One region of the Metabacillus flavus genome, then DNA from elsewhere that is predicted to be linked to it. Evidence: predicted binding sites of a transcription regulator. Region 1 holds the regulator's gene; each other region holds the start of a gene.
The links. Region 1 encodes Rex, which represses fermentation and respiration genes when NADH is low (regulators of the CRP and FNR family bind a similar motif). Its sites were predicted from a motif close to TTGTGAAATATTTCACAA; they were not measured.
Positions count from the first base shown of each region.

Region 2: the regulator Rex is predicted to act here: its motif matches at 1,667-1,684, upstream of J9317_RS05090 (L-lactate dehydrogenase).
Region 3: the regulator Rex is predicted to act here: its motif matches at 2,081-2,098, upstream of J9317_RS19860 (cytochrome ubiquinol oxidase subunit I).

Region 1 covers NZ_JAGVRK010000001.1:277,813-285,401, reverse strand. Annotated here, with positions in the region: gene J9317_RS01650 (CPBP family intramembrane glutamic endopeptidase) at 1-326, shown strand, start outside; gene J9317_RS01645 (YdiK family protein) at 323-526, shown strand; gene tatC (twin-arginine translocase subunit TatC) at 550-1,308, opposite strand; gene J9317_RS01635 (redox-sensing transcriptional repressor Rex) at 1,325-1,972, opposite strand; gene J9317_RS01630 (ABC transporter ATP-binding protein) at 2,256-4,181, shown strand; gene tsaD (tRNA (adenosine(37)-N6)-threonylcarbamoyltransferase complex transferase subunit TsaD) at 4,686-5,726, opposite strand; gene rimI (ribosomal protein S18-alanine N-acetyltransferase) at 5,716-6,177, opposite strand; gene tsaB (tRNA (adenosine(37)-N6)-threonylcarbamoyltransferase complex dimerization subunit type 1 TsaB) at 6,191-6,883, opposite strand; gene tsaE (tRNA (adenosine(37)-N6)-threonylcarbamoyltransferase complex ATPase subunit type 1 TsaE) at 6,861-7,340, opposite strand; tRNA gene J9317_RS01605 (tRNA-Asp) at 7,493-7,569, opposite strand; tRNA gene J9317_RS01600 (tRNA-Met) at 7,574-7,589, opposite strand, start outside.
Region 2 covers NZ_JAGVRK010000001.1:958,826-966,414, forward strand. Annotated here, with positions in the region: gene J9317_RS05080 (LutC/YkgG family protein) at 1-414, shown strand, start outside; gene J9317_RS05085 (glycoside hydrolase family 191 protein) at 557-1,393, opposite strand; gene J9317_RS05090 (L-lactate dehydrogenase) at 1,715-2,665, shown strand; gene lepB (signal peptidase I) at 2,815-3,342, opposite strand; gene J9317_RS05100 (cytochrome c oxidase assembly protein) at 3,466-4,251, opposite strand; gene J9317_RS05105 (DUF2243 domain-containing protein) at 4,251-4,694, opposite strand; gene J9317_RS05110 (aromatic ring-hydroxylating oxygenase subunit alpha) at 4,905-5,876, shown strand; gene J9317_RS05115 (hypothetical protein) at 5,910-6,287, shown strand; partial or broken gene J9317_RS05120 (RrF2 family transcriptional regulator) at 6,552-6,860, shown strand; partial or broken gene J9317_RS05125 (glutathione peroxidase) at 6,864-7,241, opposite strand; gene J9317_RS05130 (VOC family protein) at 7,340-7,589, opposite strand, start outside.
Region 3 covers NZ_JAGVRK010000001.1:3,899,787-3,907,375, reverse strand. Annotated here, with positions in the region: gene J9317_RS19875 (hypothetical protein) at 1-452, shown strand, start outside; gene J9317_RS19870 (alpha/beta fold hydrolase) at 522-1,265, shown strand; gene J9317_RS19865 (DNA alkylation repair protein) at 1,315-2,028, shown strand; gene J9317_RS19860 (cytochrome ubiquinol oxidase subunit I) at 2,300-3,697, shown strand; gene cydB (cytochrome d ubiquinol oxidase subunit II) at 3,694-4,707, shown strand; gene cydD (thiol reductant ABC exporter subunit CydD) at 4,707-6,422, shown strand; gene cydC (thiol reductant ABC exporter subunit CydC) at 6,419-7,589, shown strand, end outside.

The DNA.
Region 1 (7,589 bases):
GACCGATTCTTGAGGAAATTGTTTTCCGCAAAATCATTTTCGGAACGATTTATAAACGGACCAATTTCGTTCTGGCCGCACTCATCAGCTCGGTGATCTTTGCGGTCGTCCATCAGGACCCTGCCCATATACTTCTCTACTCGGCTATGGGATTTACGTTCGCTTTTCTTTATGTTAAAACGAAGCGCATCATCGTTCCGATTATCGCTCATTTGTCGATGAATACATTAGTGGTTGTCATCCAGTATGTGTACAGGGACGACATTGAACGATTGATGAAAGACGCTGAACAATTGCAAAGCATTATTGGAGGAAACTTTTTATGAGAGCACGTCCTGGCGCACTTGCCATCTTTTACTTAGCAATGGGAGCACTATTCACATACTTGGCCATTAACAGCGCCGCAGAAGGACTTTGGACCTTTCCGACCATTATTATGATGCTGATCGCAACCTTTGATTTTGCCGTTGCGCTGCGGATGCTGCGATTCGGCCGGAAGCTTAAAAGGAATACAGAGAAAAAATAACCTGTCCGCCGGACAGGTTATTTTTATGGGGAAAGCTGCTCCTTCGCTTCTTCCTCCATCTGAATCTTTAGTGATTTCCGGTAAGCCCGCTGCGATACGACAATGCTGATTTCATAAAGGATGATCAGCGGCAGGAGCACTATCACCTGGGATATGAGCTCCGGCGGGGTAATGAGTCCGGCAACGACCAGCAACAAGAAATACGCATACTTTCGGACCTTCCTCAAAAACATAGGCGTGACAATTCCGAGCCTCGTTAGGAACATAATAACAACCGGGAGCTGAAAAAGCAGCCCGAAAGGCAGAGTCAGCTCAAATAAGAATTGAAAATACTCATTAATCCCGATCACTTGGCTGATTCCTAAATCAGCAGAAAAATTGGTCATAAATCTCACGACAAACGGAAAAAGAACAAAATACGAGAACGAAATGCCTCCTAAAAACAACAGAACGCTTAACGGAATATAGCTTAATGTAGCAATCCGTTCTTTTTCATACAGTCCAGGGCTGATAAATGACCAGAGCTGGAACAGGATAAGTGGAGAAATTAAGATAAGCGCGATAATGACCGCAAACTTCATATAAAGAAAGAGCGGATCCGACATTCTGAATGCATTCAGCGTCAGATTCTTTGCTTCCTCTGTTTGCTGCAAAAACAGAATAATGGGCTTCGCTAGGAAGAAGCCTGCAATGAGTGCAAGAATAAAAAAGATGGCAACGACTAAAATTCGTTTCCGAAGTTCTTCAATATGCTCATAAACCGACATTTCCCGTTCATTCATGGAACCATCCATCCTTTTACACAGATGTCTCGCTCGGATAATGCTTAAGGAAATACACAAGCGACTGCAGTTCTACAGCCAAATCAATATGGTGAATGCGAATATGATTCGGTACATTCAGTCTCGCCGGGGTAAAGTTCAATATGCCTTTGACGCCGATCGCAATCAGACGGTCGGTAATGGATTGTGCAGCAGGGGCGGGAACCGTCAGAATCGCAACTGGTGCCCCATCCGGCAGGTGCTCCTCCAGCTTGTCCAGAGAAAGGATGGGAACCTCCCCTACCTTCGTACCGATTTTTTCCTCCGCCACATCGAAAGCCGCGAAAATTTCCGTATTGTTGTTTTTGGAAAAATTATAGTGTAAAAATGCTGTTCCGAGATTCCCGACGCCGATCAGAATGACTTTTGTTAATTCGTCCTGATCCAGTGTTTTCCGAAAAAAGGACAGCAGATAATTCACATTGTAGCCGTATCCTTTTTTGCCAAGAGCGCCGAAATAAGAAAAATCTCTGCGGATCGTTGCAGAATCGACTTTGACCGCGTCGCTTAATTCTGCCGAGGAAACTCTCTGCTTTCCTGAAGAATGAAGGTTTTTCAAAAAGCGATAGTATAAAGGCAGTCTCTTAGCGGTCGCTTGCGGTATTTTGGATTGATCAATATTCATTCTCGTTCCCTCACATTCCTTGATGCAAATCTAGTGGCTTTATTCACCACTTTTTCTATAGGATCTTCCAATATTATATTAAGTTAGCGCTTCCAATTTCATCTCCCACATCGGTAAATAAGTGGAGAAATATGGACATTCAATGCGTCTTACCCAAACTATACACTATTTTATCTGGATTGTCTGTTTACGGATTGCAACAATTTCTAGCGAAACAGACAGCATGGTTGCCGGCAAACCGCAGTTAAGCTACACTGAAACTAGTATACATGAGGTGAAAAGAATGATTCTACTACAAGTTCAGCAGCTCACAAAATCTTTTGGAGCTGAGCCTATATTATCGAATATTAAGCTGGAGATTCAAACACGGGACCGGATTGCCCTCGTCGGCCGAAATGGTGCCGGAAAATCCACGCTGCTTAAAATTATTTCAGGACAATTATCGTATGATTCCGGAGAGATTATCAAGCCAAAGGATCTTACAATTGGCTATTTGGCGCAAAACACGGGGCTAGAATCGTCCCGTTCCATTTGGGATGAAATGCTGACGGTGTTCAGTGAATTCCAGCAGATGGAGAAAAAAATGCGCGGCATGGAATCGGACATGGCCGAGATCGATCCTGGCAGTCCGCAATTTGAACAACTCATGAAGGAATATGATCATTTGCAGACGTCCTTTAAAGAACGCGGCGGCTATCAGTATGAAGCAGACATCCGCTCCATTCTGCATGGTCTCGGATTCGGAGAATTTGATTCCTCTACTTCAATTTCAAAGCTTAGCGGAGGCCAGAAAACCAGGCTTGCGTTAGGAAAGCTTCTATTAACAAGTCCGGCACTTCTGATTCTGGATGAGCCGACAAACCACTTGGATATTGCGACCCTTTCCTGGCTTGAGCAGTACCTTCAAGGCTATAAAGGCGCCGTGCTTATCGTTTCGCATGACAGGTATTTCCTCGACAAAGTGGTGAACCAGGTTTATGAGATCTCCAGGCTTCAATCCGCTAAATTTATCGGAAATTACAGCAAGTACCTGGAGCAAAAAGCAGAAAACTACGAGCGTGATATGAAGGCTTTTGAGAAACAGCAGGATGAAGCCGCCAAGCTCAGGGATTTTGTTCAGCGGAATCTTGCCAGAGCTTCCACGACAAAACGGGCCCAAAGCAGACGAAAGCAGCTTGAAAAAATGGACATGATGGACCGTCCGCTTGGGGATGAAAAATCCGCCGTTTTCCGGTTTGATATTGAAAAGCAGAGCGGAAACGATGTCCTGAAGGTGGACAGCCTCTCTGTTTCCTATGATGGAAAAATCCCGACTATATCCAACATTTCTTTTTCTGCAGACCGCGGAGACAGCCTCGCACTCGTAGGACCGAATGGGATCGGCAAGTCGACGCTTCTTAAGACGATTGTTGGAAAGCTTCAGGCAATTGAAGGAGATATTCGCTACGGATCCAGTCTGAAGATCGGCTATTATGATCAAGAACAGGCAGAGCTCACCTCGAACAAGCGGGTCTTAAATGAGCTTTGGGATGAATACCCGCTGAAGCCTGAAAAGGAGATCCGGACTGTACTCGGTAATTTTCTTTTCTCAGGGGATGATGTTCTTAAACCCGTCTCTGCCTTAAGCGGAGGAGAAAAAGCGAGACTTGCGCTTGCCAAGCTGATGCTCGAAAAAGCGAACCTGCTGATCCTCGATGAGCCGACGAACCATTTGGATTTGGACAGCAAGGAAGTATTGGAGAATGCCCTAGTGGATTATCCAGGGACGATTCTATTCGTATCGCATGACCGGTACTTCATCAACCGGATTGCAACGAAAGTGTGCGAGCTTTCAAAGAATAGTCTGGAGCTTTTCCTCGGGGATTACGATTACTTTCTTGAAAAGAAACAGGAGCAAGAGGAGCTGGCTGCGATTAAACAGCAGGAGGAAGCTGGCTCCGTAAAAGTTCAGGACTCAAAAGAAACGAAGCTGAGCTATCAGCAGGAGAAAGAACTAAAAAAAATGGAGCGGCAAAGACAGCGGCGGATTGAAGAAATTGAATCTGAAATCTTTAACCTGGAAGAGAAAATCGAGGAAAACGAGCACCTTCTCGCTGATCCGGCAAACTTTCACGATCATGAAAAGCTGCAGGACATCAGCCGTGAAAATGAGGAGCACCGCATAACTGTCTCAACACTGATGGATGAATGGGAAGAGCTTCAAGCATAGGTTTCTATAAGCCTTGCCAAGTTCATTAGCAGGAAAACCCGGAAATGCTGCTGGCGTTTCCGGGTTTTTGTTTTCCCATTAAGGATTATGGATGTTTTTTAACATTGTTCTTTATCCATAATTGGTAAGGCTGATTGGAGCGAAAGGGGTGAGACTTTAGCTGGACCAGCGGGACAGGTGAGATCCCGCAGGCGCAAAGCGACTAGGAGGTTCACCGCCCGCCCCGCGGAAATCGGCAAAAACCAATCCAATCTCAGAAGACGAAAGTAGCATTAGTAACTGCTTTCTGGCTGCTCTTTTTTATCCACAGGCTTCGTCTGTGGATTAGCGCGGTTTCAGCTTTTTTATCCACAATATCCACAAACACCTCTTAATTTATCCACTGTTTCCACACCTCTTCAGCCTATGATACATAAGGACTTTGTCGCTATTAAAACTCATGTGGATAAGTATGTGGATAACTTTTTGAATAAAAAAAAAGATCCTGCCTGGTTATTAACAGGTTCAGGATCTTGGTTCAGTATGTGAATTGTCGAGTTCAAGGCCGGGATTTGCATTCATGCTCATGCTCCCCCTTATGCCTTTTTGGAAAAGCATATGACCTGCAGCGCCAATCATGGCTGCATTGTCTGTACATAAGTAAAGCGGAGGAATGATCAGCTCCGTTTCAGGCATCTCCTGAAAACGGGCTGTCAGCGCTGTTCGCAGTCCCTTATTAGCTGCAACACCGCCTGCAAGGAGAACTTGCTTGACCTTGTATTCATTTGCCGCACGATAGGTTTTTTCCACCAGTACTTCTACGACACTTTGCTGAAAGCTTGCTGCCAGGTCCTTCGCTTCAATAACCTCGCCTTTTTGCTTCGCATTGTGCAGCGTGTTGATAACCGCCGATTTAAGTCCGCTGAAGCTGAAATGGTACGAGCCCTCTTCAAGCCATGCACGCGGGAGATTAAGAACCGGCTCACCTTCATGCGCCAGACGGTCAATATGCGGTCCTCCGGGATAAGGCATGTTCAAGGTTCTTGCTACTTTATCGTATGCTTCACCTGCAGCATCATCTAAAGTTTCGCCAATTACCTCAAAGGAGCCATGCTCTTTCATGTACACAAGCTCTGTATGCCCGCCCGATACAACAAGTGACAGAAGCGGAAACTGCAGCTCGGTAATGAGCTGATTCGCATAGATGTGGCCTGCAATATGGTGAACGCCAATCAGAGGAATTCCGTGTGCAAAGGCAAGCGCTTTGGCTGCGTTTACTCCAATCAGAAGGGCACCAACAAGGCCAGGTCCTTCCGTAACCGCTATAGCGCTCAAATCCTTGTAGGTTAGCTCTGCCTGCTGCATCGCTTCCTCAAGCACCAATGTAATCTGCTCCACATGATGTCTTGATGCAATTTCGGGAACGACGCCTCCAAATCGCTTATGGGATTCAATTTGCGAAGCTACTACATTGGATACAATTTCGTTTCCGTTTTTTATTACAGCGGCAGCTGTTTCATCACAGCTTGTTTCAATCGCTAAAATATATTTATTTTTAAACTCCATTTAACATCACCCACATCACTAAAGCATCCTCTAAATTATCGGTATAATACTGTTTTCTGATTCCTCCGGGCTGAAACCCCAGTTTTCTGTAAAGCGACTGGGCGGGGTAATTGGACACGCGGACTTCCAGAGAAAGCTGTTTCGCTCCGCGTTTCTTCGCTTCCTTCATCGCTTTTCTGAGAAGAATCTCACCGTAGCCGTTTCCTCTATATTCGGGAAGGATCGCAATATTGGTAATCTGAGCTTCATCTACGATGAGCCAGATTCCGCAGTATCCGATGACTCTCTGCTCGTTTTCAGCAACTAAATAAGTGGCAAAAAGATTATGGGCCACTTCATTATAAAAGGACTCTTTATTCCAGGGCGATTTGAAGGATTTCGTCTCTATTTCATAAACAGAGTCGATATCTTCCACTCTCATGCCCCTGATCTTTAATTCACTTTTCCCCACGTTCTCCACCAACTTATTTTTGCTCTTCAAGCCATTTAGACTCTGCTTCTGCCAGCCTCGTATAATTCGGCACTGCTGTGTGCACAGAAGACTGGTCCTTTTGAAGGCCGATCCTTGCAAGCTCTGAAGGCCTAGGGCTGTTTTGAACCGAATCGGCCCTTACAGCCAGACTGCCCAGACTACTCTCTATCTCATCCCAGTGTATATCAACATCGTGTCCAATAAATAAGACACTGGTATTTTTCTCTTTTAAATCTTTCAGCCAGTCTGCAAGAAGAACGTTCTGATCCTCAGCATGACGAAGAATGGTTCCATCCTTCTCGGAATAAAGTCCGGTATAGACTCTCCCTCTCCGCGCATCAAAAAGCGGACAGATCAATCCTTGAAAATACCGGCCGTTTGCAGCGAGGCTTTCAAGACTTGAAACTGTATAAAGAGGAATGGAAAGTGACCAGGCCATTGTTTTAGCAATCGTCATTCCGATTCTGACTCCTGTGTAGGAACCGGGACCGGACGCAGCAATGATGGCACCAAGTTCAGCTGGAACCGTTCCGCAATCCTTCAGCAGCTGTTCAATGGCAGGCATCGCCCGGACTGAATGATTCTTTTTTACATGAGTGATCAGCTCGCCTGTCACCACTCCATCTGAAAGTAAGGCAATTCCAAGTGTGTCGTTGGATGTATCAATCGCTAATGCTTTTTTCATTTTCAAAAAGCTCCCTGCATATATCAATATATTTTTGCCCATGAGGGGTAAAGCGGATGCTTCTCTCCTCATCTCCCGTGCGGAACAGACCAATCTCAAGCCGCTCAGCAGGAAGCTGATCCTGTATCAAATGAGCCCATTCAATCACTGTGACTCCGCTGCCTTCGAAATATTCCTCGAATCCCAGCGCTTCACTTTCTTCGTCCAGTCTGTAGACATCCATATGGTATAAAGAAAGGCGGCCCCCATGATATTCTTTCATGATGGTAAAAGTAGGGCTGTTGACAATCTTCTTAATGCCCAATCCCTTTGCCAATCCTTTAGTAAACGTAGTTTTCCCAGCGCCTAGATCTCCCTCAAGCGTTAAAACATCCCCGCCTTGCAAAAACAGGGCAAGTTTTTCTGATAGAAGCTGAGTGAAAAGCGCAGAAGAAGAAACCGTTTCAAAAGCTTTCATGATGATCACCTGTCATTCTATATAGTGAAGCCTTTCGTTCTTGTATCATTATAAACAGTTTAGCGTACTCCATTCGTTTATCCAAGTCCACTGCACCAAAAAATAAGCATAAAAAAAACGAAACATCACGTTTCGTTGTCTTATACATGTAATGGCGGTCCGGACGGGACTCGAACCCGCGACCTCCTGCGTGACAGGCAGGCATTCTAACCAACTGAACTACCGGACCATTTTGGTTGCGGGGACAGG
Region 2 (7,589 bases), 680 kb from region 1:
TCGTCGCTTATTAATGATGACTTGCCAAGGGAAGATGTGAAAACGCATATTTGGGATACTAAACTCGGGGATGAGAACATCAAGAAGGCGGAAGAGGCAAACGTCGGCATCACCTTCAGCGACCAAACCCTCGCCGAATCGGGGACTGTTGTCCTCTTCAGCGGAAGCGGGAAAGGGCGGTCTGTATCTTTGCTGCCGGCCACCTATATTGCCATCATTCCGAAGAGTACGCTTGTGCCGCGGATTACTCAGACGGCTCAGAAGATTCACATGCAAATTCAGGCAGGCGAAGAGGTCGCTTCCTGTGTTAACTTCATCTCGGGACCCAGCAACTCAGCGGATATTGAAATGAACCTGGTTGTTGGAGTGCATGGCCCAATTAAGGCTACTTATATTGTGGTCGGGGACCGTTGATTGGTCTAGGGTGCGGCTTGCATATGAAAGTGGGATTTTGACGAAATTTATCGAGAGGTCGCTATTCGACAGGCGAGGGTTGATATTCGGCATTGAGGGTTTAATAAATTAATAAAATAGGGAGATGCCGCGCATCCCCCTTTTACCACTCCTCATAATCCCTTGGAGCATAATAATGGATGAATCCCTGCTTTTCAGCAAGCTGTTCACTTTTTTTCTTCTCTTTTTCAGAAACGGTAAAGATCTTAACCCCATACTCCCCGGATAAGCGGCGGGTCTTTTCCATCCATTCTCTTGACCAGTCATCGTTCATAATAAAGGAATATTGAAAATCCTCCCACATAAACCCGTCAATATATGGGGCCGTTTTTTGTGCGGTTTCCATCCCCCAATTCTGGATGACAGATAGCTGCCTTCTTTCCAGTACTTTAAGCAGAAGGATCAGACTCTCCTGCTGCTGCTTCATCTCTTTTGGATCCTCTGAGAAAAAATCGTCAATGTCTCCTATTGTATCTAAAAAGACTCCGTCCAGCTGCTTATCCTCGATTTGCTGATTAATTTCTTTTAGAAGTGTTTCCCGGTAATGGGGTGATGTCATATCCATTAAGTAAGCATCCCATTCTTTAAGGTAAACCCGTTCTCCATCTCTTTGATGGAAATCCTGTTTCTCAAATTGCTTGAATAGTTTTTCGTTCCATCGATCCGCTTCCATTGAATTTATATATCCGTAAACAAGAGTCCCATTTCGTTTTATTTGTTGTATCTGCTTCTTAGAATAGTAGGTTGGTTCAATAATGACGAGGGGATAGCCGGATAATTTATTAACGGCATCCTTTGCTGGTTCGCCGTAATAGATTTTGTATTGCAGAACTCCATCAAGTGGATTTTTCTGCTTGTTTAAAATATTGAGCAAATAACCCAGTAAAAAAAAGAGAAGGATCGAGAAGCAGAGTAATAGCAAGGTGGATTTTTTTCTCATAGCAATCATCCTTTTTTCTTTTCTGAAAGCTCTGCTAAACTTGGCTGTTGATTTCCGCGGAAGGCGTCTCACGCCTTCCGCTCCGATCAACAGGTGTTAAAAATCAACCTTATGCTTTAACATAGCCTTTCTAAATTTAACTTATCATAAATGTGTATAAAATCTGCTATTAAGTATGCTCAAAGAAGCATGTCTGCAGAATCAGTAACAAAACAGACAAAAAACATCTAAGTAACCCCATTGGCAAATAATCACATTCGGTATAAAATAAAAATGTGAAATATTTCACAAATTTTCTGTTTTCTGAAAGGGTGAGGCGATATGGCAGGCGAAACAGCAAACCGGGTTGTATTAGTTGGGACGGGATCTGTAGGATCAAGCTATGCTTTTGCACTTATGAATCAAGGGATTGCAGATGAATTGATTATGATTGATATGAATGAAGAAAAAGCAATGGGCGACGTCATGGATCTAAATCATGGAAAGGTGTTTGCACCGTATCCGACACAAGTGAAACTTGGCAGCTATGAGGATTGCAGAGACGCAGACCTGGTGGTCATTTGCGCAGGGGCGAATCAGAAGCCGGGAGAAACGCGCCTTGATTTAGTAGAGAAGAATTTAAAGATTTTTAAAAGTATCACAGATGAAGTGATGGCATCCGGTTTTGACGGGATTTTTCTAGTGGCTACGAATCCTGTGGATATCTTAACGTATGCAACGTGGAAATTCAGCGGCCTGCCGAAGGAGCGGGTGATTGGTTCCGGAACGATATTGGATACAGCCCGGTTTCGCTTTGAGCTTGGAGAATACTTCGAAATCGCTCCACATAATGTTCACGCCTATATCATCGGAGAGCATGGAGACAGTGAACTCCCGGTATACAGCGCAGCAGACGCTGGCGGAGTGCCAGTGTTAAAAAGAATTGAGCGGGATGCAGCTTATAAAAAAGAAGATTTAGATGAAATATTTGTTCGCGTAAGAGACGCGGCATACGAAATCATAAAGAGAAAAGGGGCAACGTACTATGGCATCGCGATGGGGCTGGTGCGGATAACGAAGGCGATTCTTCATAATGAAAACAGTGTCCTGACCGTTTCTGCACTTCTCGAAGGGGAGTACAAAGAAGACCAAATTTATATAGGTGTCCCTGCTGTGATTAACCGCGGCGGAATCAGAGAAGTGATTGAACTTGATTTGAATGAGGAGGAAAAACAGCGATTCGGTCATAGTGCAGAGGTGCTGAGGAATACATTGAAAGCTTATTTTGATTAAGTAAAAAGGGATAAACAGAATTCATAATGCTGGAATAGATAAATTTATAGTTAGTAAATAAAAAACGCTTGATTCAATGTTCAAGCGTTTTTCGTATGAGTAACGGTGCGATTTGGGCAATTTCCTTGATGACAGTACTCACTTTTTCCTTACTTAGGAACTCCCATCTTCTCAAATGGAGAGAATCGAAACTTTGCTTCCCCGACAACCGCTTTTTGAGAAATACTGCCGAAGACCCGGCTGTCCATGCTGTCGCGGCGGTTGTCTCCCATGACATAAAGAGAGCCGGCCGGCACCTGGATGTTCAGGTTTTCAGTCAGATTTTCGCGGGGGACAAGAACGCTTTTATTTTCCTTCAAGTATGGTTCTTCATATATTTTACCGTTAATGGTTAAGACATCATTTTTAATTTTGATCCTGTCACCGGGAAGTCCGATGACTCTTTTGATGTAATTGTCTTTTGAGATTGGCGAGTGAAAGACAATCATATCAAAACGTTCAATTTTGCTGATTTTGGATACGATGATCTGGTTATTTGTTTCAAAGGTCGGCATCATCGATTTTCCCTCTACCATGACAGGGGTGAAAATAAAGTGCCGGCAAATAAGGGCAATGACGACAGCCGCCAGAATGCTTCCTAACCAGGACCAGACCTCTTTTTTACTGCGTTCCTTCATACAAGCGCCTCCTTTACTTGCTTCGGTAAAAGGCAAAAACGTGAAATTCTTTTAATGGGTGTTTAGCTTATTTTACACGTTTTTTTCCGGGAAAGATATTATCTATTCCACCTTTTTACAACTTTATGAAGGATTGGCGTGGGATAAGGAGGTTCCTGGACGAGAGGCATGATACCACTGGAAGCAAAAAACAAAGATTATAAGAATATCAATTACGTCCCCTCCATAATACATCAGCATCCCAGCTGTTTCGGCTTGTTTATCCGGTACACCTGCCGGCGGATGTGCATAGATGAACTTGGACAGGATTCCATGCCCTGCAAATGCAAGGATTAAAACGGCGGCTCTGAATTTAAAGCTGTATCGTTTCGAGACAGGGTCTAAGTATAGGAAGGCGATAGTAAATAGATAGCCTGCAAGAAAGATATGTACATGTACAAGAACATAAATCCAGTTTTGCTCATGCATTAATCCGTATAAGCCTGTCGAATAAAGGACCCATAATCCGCCAATGTTTAAAATGGATGCTGCTAAAGGATGAACAGCAATCTTGAGCGGCTTGCTTTTTAAAAGCTTTGAAAGCTTGCGGCCTTTCTGAACGCTCAGCGACCGAAAGGCAAGTGTTAATGGAGCGGCAAGTGCGAGCAAGAAAGGGGCCAGCATTCCAAGAAAAAGATGGCTGAGCATGTGGGCTTTGAAATCGTTATGAGACCTTTCTGCCAAAGGGCCGATTACGGAGATTAGTGATAAAGAAATTCCCAATGTCCAAAGCACGATTCGATAGAGCGGCCATTTTTTTTTAGATTTAAAAGCGGCTAACAGATACAGAAACAAGGCCAGCAAAAAGGGCAGAGCGAGGATCAGCTGTGCCCAATTGAAGACGGGAGCTGATTCATGATGGCTATGCATCACCCTTTTTCCTCTGCCTGGGTTTTAATGAGTAAAATAATACCCGCTGCAAGCATCGTTGCGGCTGTTAAGTTCCAAACAAGATCATATGGAAGGATATCGACGCCATACCGGATTTGGTGAAGGCCCATCAGCTTATGCTGAACCGTCCCGTCATACAGCTGAAAAGCTCCTGCTCCTGTCAATATTCCTCCAATCCATCTCTTTCCATAAAACGTTTTTTTCCTGCGAAGGTCTGCAAACATGAAAAGAGAAGCAATGGTTGCGAACCAGCTGAAGGAGTGGAAAATTCCATCTGAAACAAGTCCAATATCCGTGGTCGATTTATCGTAAAAATGATGCCAGTGCAGCAATTGATGAAAAACGGTTTCATCGAAAAATGCAACTAAGCCAAGTCCGAAAAGGATCCCTGACAATGCGTTAAGTGCCTGTCTTTTTTCCATAATTTAAACCCCCTTACTTCATATAACTTAATAGTTTTGTATAACCTGTCCTTATTATCAATAAACTGGGTCTTTTGGTAAAGGTGTCCTTTCGGGGAGTTTTAATTTGTGTAAGTTTAGTACATACATAAACCGACTATAATTTTTCACAGGGTAATAGACCGGGTATGATAAAAGCAAACGGATCTTTATTTAAGGGAGGATGGTTAGATGGAAGAAAACATTAACCGCGTATTTCCTTCAGCCTGGTATGCGGTCGCCTTTTCATCAGAATTAAAGAAGGATCCCATACGGAAAAAAGTGACTGGCCGGGAGATCGTGCTGTATCGTGATGATAAGGGAGAAGCAAATGCCCTGCATGCCTTCTGTCCGCATAGGGGAGCCGATTTATCATTGGGCTGCGTGAAGGATGGCAAGCTCATGTGTGCTTATCATGGGTGGAAGTTTGAATCGGATGGAACATGTAACGAAATTCCGTCCCAGCCAACCAAGGCGATCCCAAAATTCGCTCATACAGCTGCTTTCCCGGTAACAGAAGAGGCAGGACTCATATGGGTATATCCTGATCATTTAGAAAAGCACGTACCGGAAATTCAGGTAATACCGGATGTGAAGGATAAGAGATACCGTCTGTCCCCTTACCAGGCTCATTGGAATGCCCACCTGACAAGGACGGTAGAAAGTGTGCTGGATGTCGCTCATCTTTCCTTTGTGCATAAAAAAACAATAGGAAAGAAAACAAGCACCGTCTTTCATGATCTTCCCTATACACATGAACGAGATAACATTACGATTCAAAATGGAGGCGGACTCCTTGAATACCGGTTTCCCCAGCAATGGCTTTTGAGGCCGGCAAAGGAAGGAAAGAGTTCCTTCATTAACTATGTTACCTTCACTCCTGTGGATGAGGAAGAAACGTTGATCTTCGGTTATGCGGGAAGAACTTTTGCTAAAAATATTCCTTTCATGGACAGAGTTTTTTCAAAGTACAGCCTTAAAGTATTGGATGAAGATAAATCGATTGTAGAGAGCCAGCATCCAAGGCCGATTCCTGAAGCTCTCAGGATGGAAGCTCACGTTTTTGCAGACGGTCCCCAGATCGCTTTCAGAAAACGGTGGTTTGAGTTTCTCTCGGAAGATGAAAGGAAAATCAGGCTTGATGAGGGTGTAAGGGTTTACTAAAATCTCTTGCACATTAAGGGAAATTCAGTATTCTTGTTAGTAATAACCAGTAAGGGAGTTTTCGTTATTTTTAAGAAACTATTTAGCAGAAAAGATTGCTCTCACCCCTCATACAAGATGGAGGCAGATTTCAGTGCGGATCCGATTTGGTGCAGCAAATGCGAAGAAAACCTGGATATCGACAATTTTCCACTGTCAGAAGAACTGAAAGAAGAACTGGCTGAATGGATAGGAGACTACGGTGAGTGGATTGATATGGAAAAAGATACATTGATGCCTGGCGGATTAGAGCTTGAGGGAAAACACGATGAAAGAGGCCTAGAGCTTTTCAATAAGGTAAAAGCTTCTCTTGGTGAAGGATTTCCGATTGTTTTTGTACCTTCTCCTTTAGGTCAATGGTATAAAAAGTAAGGATATTTCGAGTTTGGTGCAGGCTGCATGCTTGCACCTTTGTCTATTTAGCTGTCTTTTAGTATCAATACCGGCGGTTACCTCCCTATACGCAGTAGGAGCCTGCAGTACGTTGGGGGGGGTCCGTTCTTTTGTATAAACGCCTCCTATTCTTCATGAAATGGGTTAAATATATTTATTTTAAAATGGAAAAGAGTATTGTGTATAAAGTGGATAATAATTATCCACATAAAGTTTAACTGAATAGAAATTGAGGTGAGTCCTTTGCAAATGAAAACCGGAGTGGAACAGGCCGTCTACGCAATTCTAATGCTGACTTTTTTACCTGGAAAGGCGGTATTGCCTGGAGAAGTAATCAGCGGCCAACTAGGCGGCTCGCCGACCTATTTTCAAAAGCTGCTCAGAAAGCTGGTCAGTGCAGACTTGATTGCCTCTGTTCCCGGGAAGAAGGGCGGCTTCCGTTTAAAAAGAAAGCCGGAGGATATTCCAATCTACGATGTGTACTTGGCGATTGAAGGAAAGCAGTCCCTTTATTCATCAACCGGAATCTTTCATGACATGCTGAACATAAAGAAACTGATCAATTAGAAACTTAGTGAAATTCCACTTGATGGAGTCTCCGTATAAGTATTCCGGGTGCCGGTCATTAATTAGAGGAATTAAAACTTTAGCTACAGGGTGAAAATGGTTAAAGCCTTCAAACGGCAAGATAGATATTAAATAATCGAAAAGCGGGTGAGCCCCATCATCCGGGACTTTCACTTTTTAAAACATCGGAAACGATACACCATAGCGAAGGATGCAGAATGTTTGAATCCGGTCATTATCATCCGGTTCCTGGTCAGCAAACTGATTGGATGGGAAGCCTAAAATGACAAAGTCCTTTGCCTTGTAGCGATCATAAAGACGCTGATGGTCCTCGTACTGGAATGTAAAGCCGGATTGACTGGCTGTAAAACCGCGGTTCATCCCAGCCAGCTTGAAGTGGGGGTCTTCTCGCTGTGCAGATAAAATAAGACTGCACGGCGATTCCATGCAGTCATCAGTAAATGCTATTCCTCAGGCACAGCATTTTCATCCATATAAAATACTTCCCAAAGATGATCGTTCACGTCCTGGAAACTCCACCCGTACATAAATCCATGATCAATCGGTTCGTTTGAAGACTTTCCACCGGCATCGAGAGCTTTGTTTACAATTTCGTCAACATGCGCACGGCTTTCTGCAGCAAGGGCAACAATCACCTCGGTACTTTTTGCAGAATCAGAGATCTCTTTTTTCGTAAAAGTCTTAAAGTAATCT
Region 3 (7,589 bases), 3.6 Mb from region 1:
TTTTAATAGTTTTTCTGGCTGCCTGCTCGAGTCCTCTTCAAGAGGAACTTCTGACATATGCCAACGAAAAGCTTCCAAAGCTTGGGGAAATGGAAGAGAGCGCAATGAAGAAATATGAAGAAGCTGCGAATACGAATGATGAGCAAAAGATTGCAGATGCCATAAAAAGCAGCGTAATTCCAGCTTACACGAAAATTGCTGAAGAAGCAGACGGTATATCCATTACGGACGAAGAACTTCAAAAATTGCATAAACGCTACACCGATGCGGTAAATCAGCAAATTGAGGGATTTACAATGGTTGCAGATTCCATTGCTCAGCAAAACGATGAAATGTTTAATGAAGCAAGTGACCTGCTCGATAAAAACTACACCGAAATGGAATCCTTTCATAAGGATTTAGAGGCTTACGCAGTGGAAAATGATTTAGAAGTGGAAGAACCTAAGGACTAAAACCTCATCACGAAGATGAGGTTTTTTATGCTATTCTAAACGTATCATCTATCTTCAACTGGAGGGCCTATGATGGAAAACATCGTTTTTATCCATGGTTTGACGGGTTCAAGAAGAGCGTTCAAAAAACAAATAGACTATTTTAGCCGCAAGTACAATACATATGCCTACGATCTGCTTGGCCATGGCGAGGACCGAGGCAAAAAAACAGATTTTTCTCTGGATGGGCTAGTTGCACAGCTGGAGGAGCTGTATGAGCGGGAAGGAATTGAAAAAGCACACCTCTGCTCCATCAGCTACGGATGTTATCCGAGCACAATCTTTGCAAGCAAGTATAAAGAAAAGGTTTCAAGCCTTTGCTATATCGGCGGCCATTATAACTCAGACTCCCCGCTCACCTATGTACTTCAGCATTTTCATGACAACCGCTACAATGATTATCCAGATTGGCTTAGGCGCTATTCAAAAGATTTGTTTCCGAAAAGCGGAGTCGTGGATCCCTACGCTCTCATCTCAACAAAGCTTTATTACAAATACGGATTGGAATTGCACGAGGATGTGCTCAAAAAAGCCATTGAACATAGACTCGATTACGATTTAAAAGCAGACCTGAAACAAGTGGGTGTCCCTGTTTTATGGATTATGGGGGACCATGATAACTTGTTTAAATCCAGTATTACAGACTTGGATGAGGTCATTCCGCATGCTTTCTATAAAGAAATTCCCCATACCGGGCATGCGGCCAATATGTTCCGCCCTTTTGCCTTTAGGAGGATGTATGCCGAATTTCTGCAGGGAAAACAGGAGATTTAATACATAGCGCAGAATGGAAAAAGAAAGAACTCATGCGGAAGGTGATGAAATGGCAACGTATCAGGAAGTCATGGAAAAACTGGAAGAGCTCGGATCAGAGCAGACAAAAAAGACCTTTTTTAACCACGGAGCACAGGAGCCATTGTATGGAGTAAAAGTAGGCGACATGAAAAAGCACTTAGTGAAAACGGTGAAAAAGGATCAGGATCTGGCTCTTAAACTGTATGATTCAGGAAATAGCGATGCGATGTATTTAGCTGGTCTTTCTGTCAATCCAAAGCTAATGACAAAGGAGCAGCTGCATAAATGGGCGCAGGGAGCATACTGGTCCATGCTAAGTGAATATACGGTGGCGCAGGTTGCAGCGGAGTCTCCGTATGCACTTGAGCTTGCCCGCGAATGGATCGGGTCAGAGCAGGAAATGACAGCTTGCGCTGGATGGAGTACTTATTCCAATTTTCTTTCGATCGCTCCCGATGAATCCATTGATAAGCAAGAGGTCAAAGAACTGCTCCATAAAGTGGAAACAGGGATCCATCAGGAACGGAACCGCGTCCGTTATGTCATGAACGGCTTTGTTATTTCAGTCGGCGGCTATTACCTGCCGCTTCATGAGGAAGTAAAACGAGTGGCTGCGGCGATTGGGAAGGTTCATGTGAATGTCGGAAACACAGCATGTAAGGTTCCGCTCGCAGAAGCCTATATTGAAAAAATGGAACAGCGGGATTCGGTTGGGAAGAAGAGGAAGACGTGTATATGCTGAGTGCAGCCTCGACTTAATGTCGAGGCTTTTTGTTTTACAAGTAACATTCAATATGTAAACAATGTCACAAATAGTTCAAAAGGCCGTCACAAAACAGTCAACGAAAGCCTTACTCCCTAAACTTTTAGAGGCGTAAACTATGAATGTAAGGAACAGATAAAGTACAGAAGGAAAGGGTCAAAAAAAATTTTGCTTATATTGTGAAACATTGAGCAAACTATCGCCTTTTCTTCCAGAACCATTTAAATCGTTTAAAGGGGGAGAGTTTGGAATGAGTGAACTAGTATTGGCAAGGCTGCAATTTGGTTCAACCACAATTTTTCATTTCCTGTTTGTGCCTCTTTCCATCGGCCTTGTTTTCATGGTAGCCGTAATGGAAACGATGTACGTAGTGAAAAATCAGGAAGTCTACAAAAAGATGGCGAAATTTTGGGGGCATTTATTTTTAATTAACTTCGCGATTGGGGTCGTAACCGGAATTCTTCAGGAATTTCAATTTGGGATGAACTGGTCAGAGTACTCCCGGTTTGTCGGAGATGTATTCGGAGCGCCGCTTGCTATTGAAGCACTGCTCGCATTTTTTATGGAATCAACCTTCCTTGGGATCTGGATCTTCGGGTGGGATCGTTTATCCAAAAAGGTTCATCTTGCATGCATTTGGCTTGTGTCTCTCGGAACCGTTCTCTCCGCATTCTGGATTTTGGCTGCGAACTCTTTTATGCAGGAGCCCGTGGGGTTTGTAATCAATAATGGAAGAGCTGAAATGAATGATTTGTTCGCTTTGCTGACGAATCCGCAGCTGCTTGTTGAATTTCCTCACACTATTTTTGGAGCATTGGCTACAGGTGCCTTTTTTATTGGGGGAGTAAGCACTTATAAAATCATGAAAAAACAAGAGGTTCATATTTTTAAAAAATCATTTGATATTGCGATGGTGGTTGCACTTATTGCTGGAATGGGTGTAGCATTCAGCGGTCATGCTCAGGCAAAGCACTTAATGGAATCACAGCCGATGAAAATGGCCGCAAGCGAAGGGTTATGGGAAGACAGCGGAGATCCGGCTGCCTGGACCATGTTTGCTCTTATTGATTCGGAAAACAAGGAAAATTCCTTTGAAATAAAAATTCCGTACGCCCTAAGTTACCTTGCCTATGAAAAATTCAAGGGAGAGGTGCCGGGTATGAATACACTTCAAGCTCAATACGAAGAAAAATACGGAGAGGGAAACTATATCCCCCCTGTAAACACAACGTTCTGGAGCTTTCGGATTATGGCAGGAACGGGAATAGCGATGATCTTTGCCGCTGCACTTGGTTTGTTTTACAGCTTTAGAGAAAAATTGGATGCAAATCGATGGTTTTTAAAAGGAATGACGGTTTTGATTGCCTTTCCGTTTTTGGCTAACACGGCTGGATGGATTATGACGGAGATTGGGCGCCAGCCGTGGACAGTGTTTGGATTGATGACAACAGCCGCTTCTGTATCGCCTAATGTTTCAAAAGGCTCTCTTCTCTTCTCGCTCATCATCTTCACCACGATGTATGCTGTTTTAGCCGGTGTCTTGATTTATCTTTTCGTGAAGGAAATTAAAAAAGGAGCGGATCACGATTCGGTCATCGGGCATTCGGCCTCCGTCGATCCGTTTGATAAGGAGGCGTACAATCTATGATCGTGCTAAGCGAATTATGGTTTGTCCTGGTGGCAGTTCTGTTTATCGGATTCTTTTTCCTGGAGGGCTTTGATTTTGGAGTAGGTATGTCGGTACGCTTGCTGGCAAGAGATGATGTGGAACGCAGAATTATGATTAACACAATTGGCCCTTTCTGGGATGCGAATGAAGTGTGGCTGATTACAGCGGGAGGAGCCATTTTTGCAGCTTTTCCTCATTGGTATGCGACCATGTTCAGCGGCTATTACATCCCTTTTGTCTTCGTCCTGATTGCGTTGATCGGCCGTGGAGTCGCTTTTGAGTTTCGGGGGAAAGTTGACAGTAGGAAGTGGGCAAAAACATGGGACTGGGTTATTTTCTTCGGCAGCCTCCTTCCGCCGTTTCTGTTCGGGGTATTATTTTCAAGTATTCTGAGAGGAATGCCAATCGATAAGAATATGAACCTATCTGCAGGTTTTTCCGATTTTGTAAACGTCTATTCGGTGACAGGCGGGATTACGGTTACCCTGCTCTGTCTGCTCCATGGCGCGTTGTTTCTCACCCTGAAAACGACATCGGAAATAAGAAAGCGCGCCCGTGGATTTGCCGGTAGACTCATATGGGTTGTTCTTGCTTCGCTGACGGCGTTTGTTTCGCTGTCTGCTTTTGAAACCGATTTGTTTACAGTAAGGGGAAACATCACCCTTCCTCTTGTCGGATTGATTGTAGCATCATATGGATTAGCCGTATTTTTTATATCAAAAAAACGGGATGGGTGGTCTTTTGCGATGACAGGAGCAGGAATCGCGCTTACCATCGGTATGATTTTCACAGCATTATTCCCGCGTGTCATGGTCAGCTCCATTCAAAGTGCATACGATCTTACGGTTTATAATGCATCATCAGGAGATTATTCAATGAAAGTGATGACGATCGTGGCAGTCTCGCTGCTTCCGTTTGTGATCGGCTATCAGATTTGGAGCTATTATGTATTCCGCAAACGTGTGGATGAAAAGGATTTGACGTACTAATGGGAAAAGACCTTCTTCAATACCGTGGTGTCCGAAGGGTTCTTGCTGGTCTTGGATTTATGACCGTTGTGCAGTCTGCAGCAATTATTTTGCAGGCGGTTATGCTGGCCGAATCGGCAGTTCGTCTCTTTAATGGGAAGATGGACCGTTCTTTTATGCAGGCGGCGGCTTTGTTTTTCCTAGCTCTTGCTCTCCGCCATCTTATGGGAGCGCTGAAGCAAAAAAAGGCGCAGCGTTTTGCGCAAGAAACAGGTGCATCTATGCGTAAAAAAGTGCTTGATAAGCTGTTTTTGCTGGGGCCCCGCTTTGCCGCGAAAGCGGGAACAGGGCACACGGTAACCCTTGTGGCGGAAGGGGTCGCCCAGCTAAGGAGCTATTTAGAGCTTTTCTTGCCGAAAATGATGAATATGGCCGTTATCACACCGGCTGTTTTGCTTTATGTATTTTTTATCGACCGGACCTCTGCCGTCATTTTAGCTGTAACCTTTCCGATTTTGATTGTGTTTATGATTATTCTTGGATTGGCAGCGAAAGGAAAGGCGGATCGTCAGTGGAGTACCTATCGGGTGCTTTCCAATCATTTTACCGATTCATTAAGAGGTCTTGAAACCCTGAAATATTTGGGACTCAGCCAATCTCACACCATGAATATTAAAGGCGTCAGTGAACGATACCGGAAAGCAACCCTGAGTACGCTGAAGGTTGCATTTCTTTCTTCGTTTGCGCTGGACTTTTTCACCATGCTTTCGATTGCAACGGTGGCTGTATTTCTTGGACTAAGACTGATTGAAGGGGACATGATGCTTGGTCCGGCCCTTACAGCTCTCATTCTCGCACCTGAATTTTTTCTGCCGGTGCGTGAAGCCGGAAGTGACTATCATGCAACGCTCAATGGACAGGAAGCGGGAAAGACGATGAAAATGCTCCTTGACGAGCAGGAGTTCAAACCTCAGGCAGCAGAAATTCACACATGGAACGAAAACAGTACGCTTGAGTTAGAGAATGTGTCTATAAGGCATGACGAACATGGACCCGGGGGCTTAAAGCACATTCATTTATCCGCAATGGGCTATCAGAAAATCGGGATTGTCGGAGAAAGCGGCTCAGGAAAATCAACTTTAATCGATATACTGGGAGGGTTTCTTGAACCCTCTGAAGGAACAGCCAGTCTTGATGGTACGGTTGTTTCCCATCTCCAGCTGCCAGGGTGGCAAAAGCAGCTTCTTTACATTCCCCAGCATCCTTATATTTTTGCGGATACGCTTGCGGAGAATATTCGATTTTATCATCCCGAAGCTTCTATGAGCGAGGTTAAAGAAGCAGCTGAAAAAGCAGGATTGTCTGATTTAGAAGAGGCGATCGGATTTGATGCAATGATCGGCGAAGGCGGAAGGAATCTAAGCGGCGGGCAAAGCCAGCGTGTTGCGCTCGCGCGTGCCTTTTTGGAAAACCGGCCAATCCTCTTGCTGGATGAACCCGCCAGTCATCTGGACGTAGAAACAGAGTTTTATTTAAAGCAAACCATGACGGCGTTATTTAAAAATAAACTCGTATTTTTGGCTACTCATCGTCTTCACTGGATGCAGGAAATGGACTTGGTTATGGTTATAAAGGATGGGGAAATCGCGGAGACAGGCACTCATCAGGAATTGATGGAGGCTAAGGGCGAATATTATAAACTCGTCAGCATTCAATGGGGGGAACAGGTATCATGAAAAAACAAGGATGGATCATGCCGTATATAAAAGAAAATCGCCGGTTATTTGCGGCGGTCATCCTTCTCGGATCTGTAACGGTTTTTTCTGCTGCCTTTCTTATGTTCACCTCCGGATTCCTTATTTCCAAGGCGGCAACAAGACCTGAGAATATCCTGATGATTTATGTGCCGATTGTGGCTGTACGGACATTCGGGGTGGCGAGGTCGGTTTCACGGTACATCGAGAGATTGGCCGGCCACCACGCCATCCTGAAGATCCTCTCCGAAATGAGACTCAGACTTTACGGAATCATGGATCAATCCATATTAAAACAGCCGGCACGCAGTAAAACAGGAGATATTCTCGGCCTGCTGGCTGAAGACATTGAACACCTTCAGGATGTCTATTTGAAAACCGTTTTCCCGGGAGCGGCAGCGCTTCTGCTATATGGGGTGTCCGTTTCAGCTCTTGGTTTCTTTTCTGTGCCGTTTGCAGGATTAATGGGTTTTTACGGATTGATTCTAACGGTGCTGCTTCCTCTTGTTTCACTTCTCGCTGCAAAAGGGCGGATTACCCGTCTTAAAGCAGGCCGCAGCCATCTGTATGGGAAGTTGACCGATGCCGTCATGGGAATCAGTGATTGGATGTTCAGCGGCCGTCAGAAAGAATTTGTAAAAGAGTATGAAGAACAGGAGAAGAAGCTTTTAGAACTGGAACGCCAGGAGCAAAGATTCAAAAGAAACCGGGACTTTGCGGCTCAGCTTGTTGCCGGGGTTATGATAGTCAGCATGCTTGTATGGGCGGGCGGAGAAAACGCGGACGGCGATATGGCGAGGACGATGATTGCAGCATTTGTACTCGTCCTCTTTCCTCTGACTGAAGCCCTGCTCCCTCTATCAGATTCAGCTGGAAGTATTCCGGGATACCGGGATTCAGTGAAACGGCTGGAATCCCTGGACACAGAATCTATTAAATTAGCAGGCAGTAAAAAGTCCCTCCCTATTTTGGAAAAAACGGCCGTTTGCTTTGAGAATGTTTCTTTTGCTTACGCCCAGCAGGAACAAGTTTTGCAGCAGCTGTCGTTTACACTGAAACCAGGCCGGATTACCGCTCTTCTCGGTCCGAGCGGCTCAGGAAAATCTACAATTATGAAGCTGCTGGAAGGGGTACAGCTCCCATCTGAAG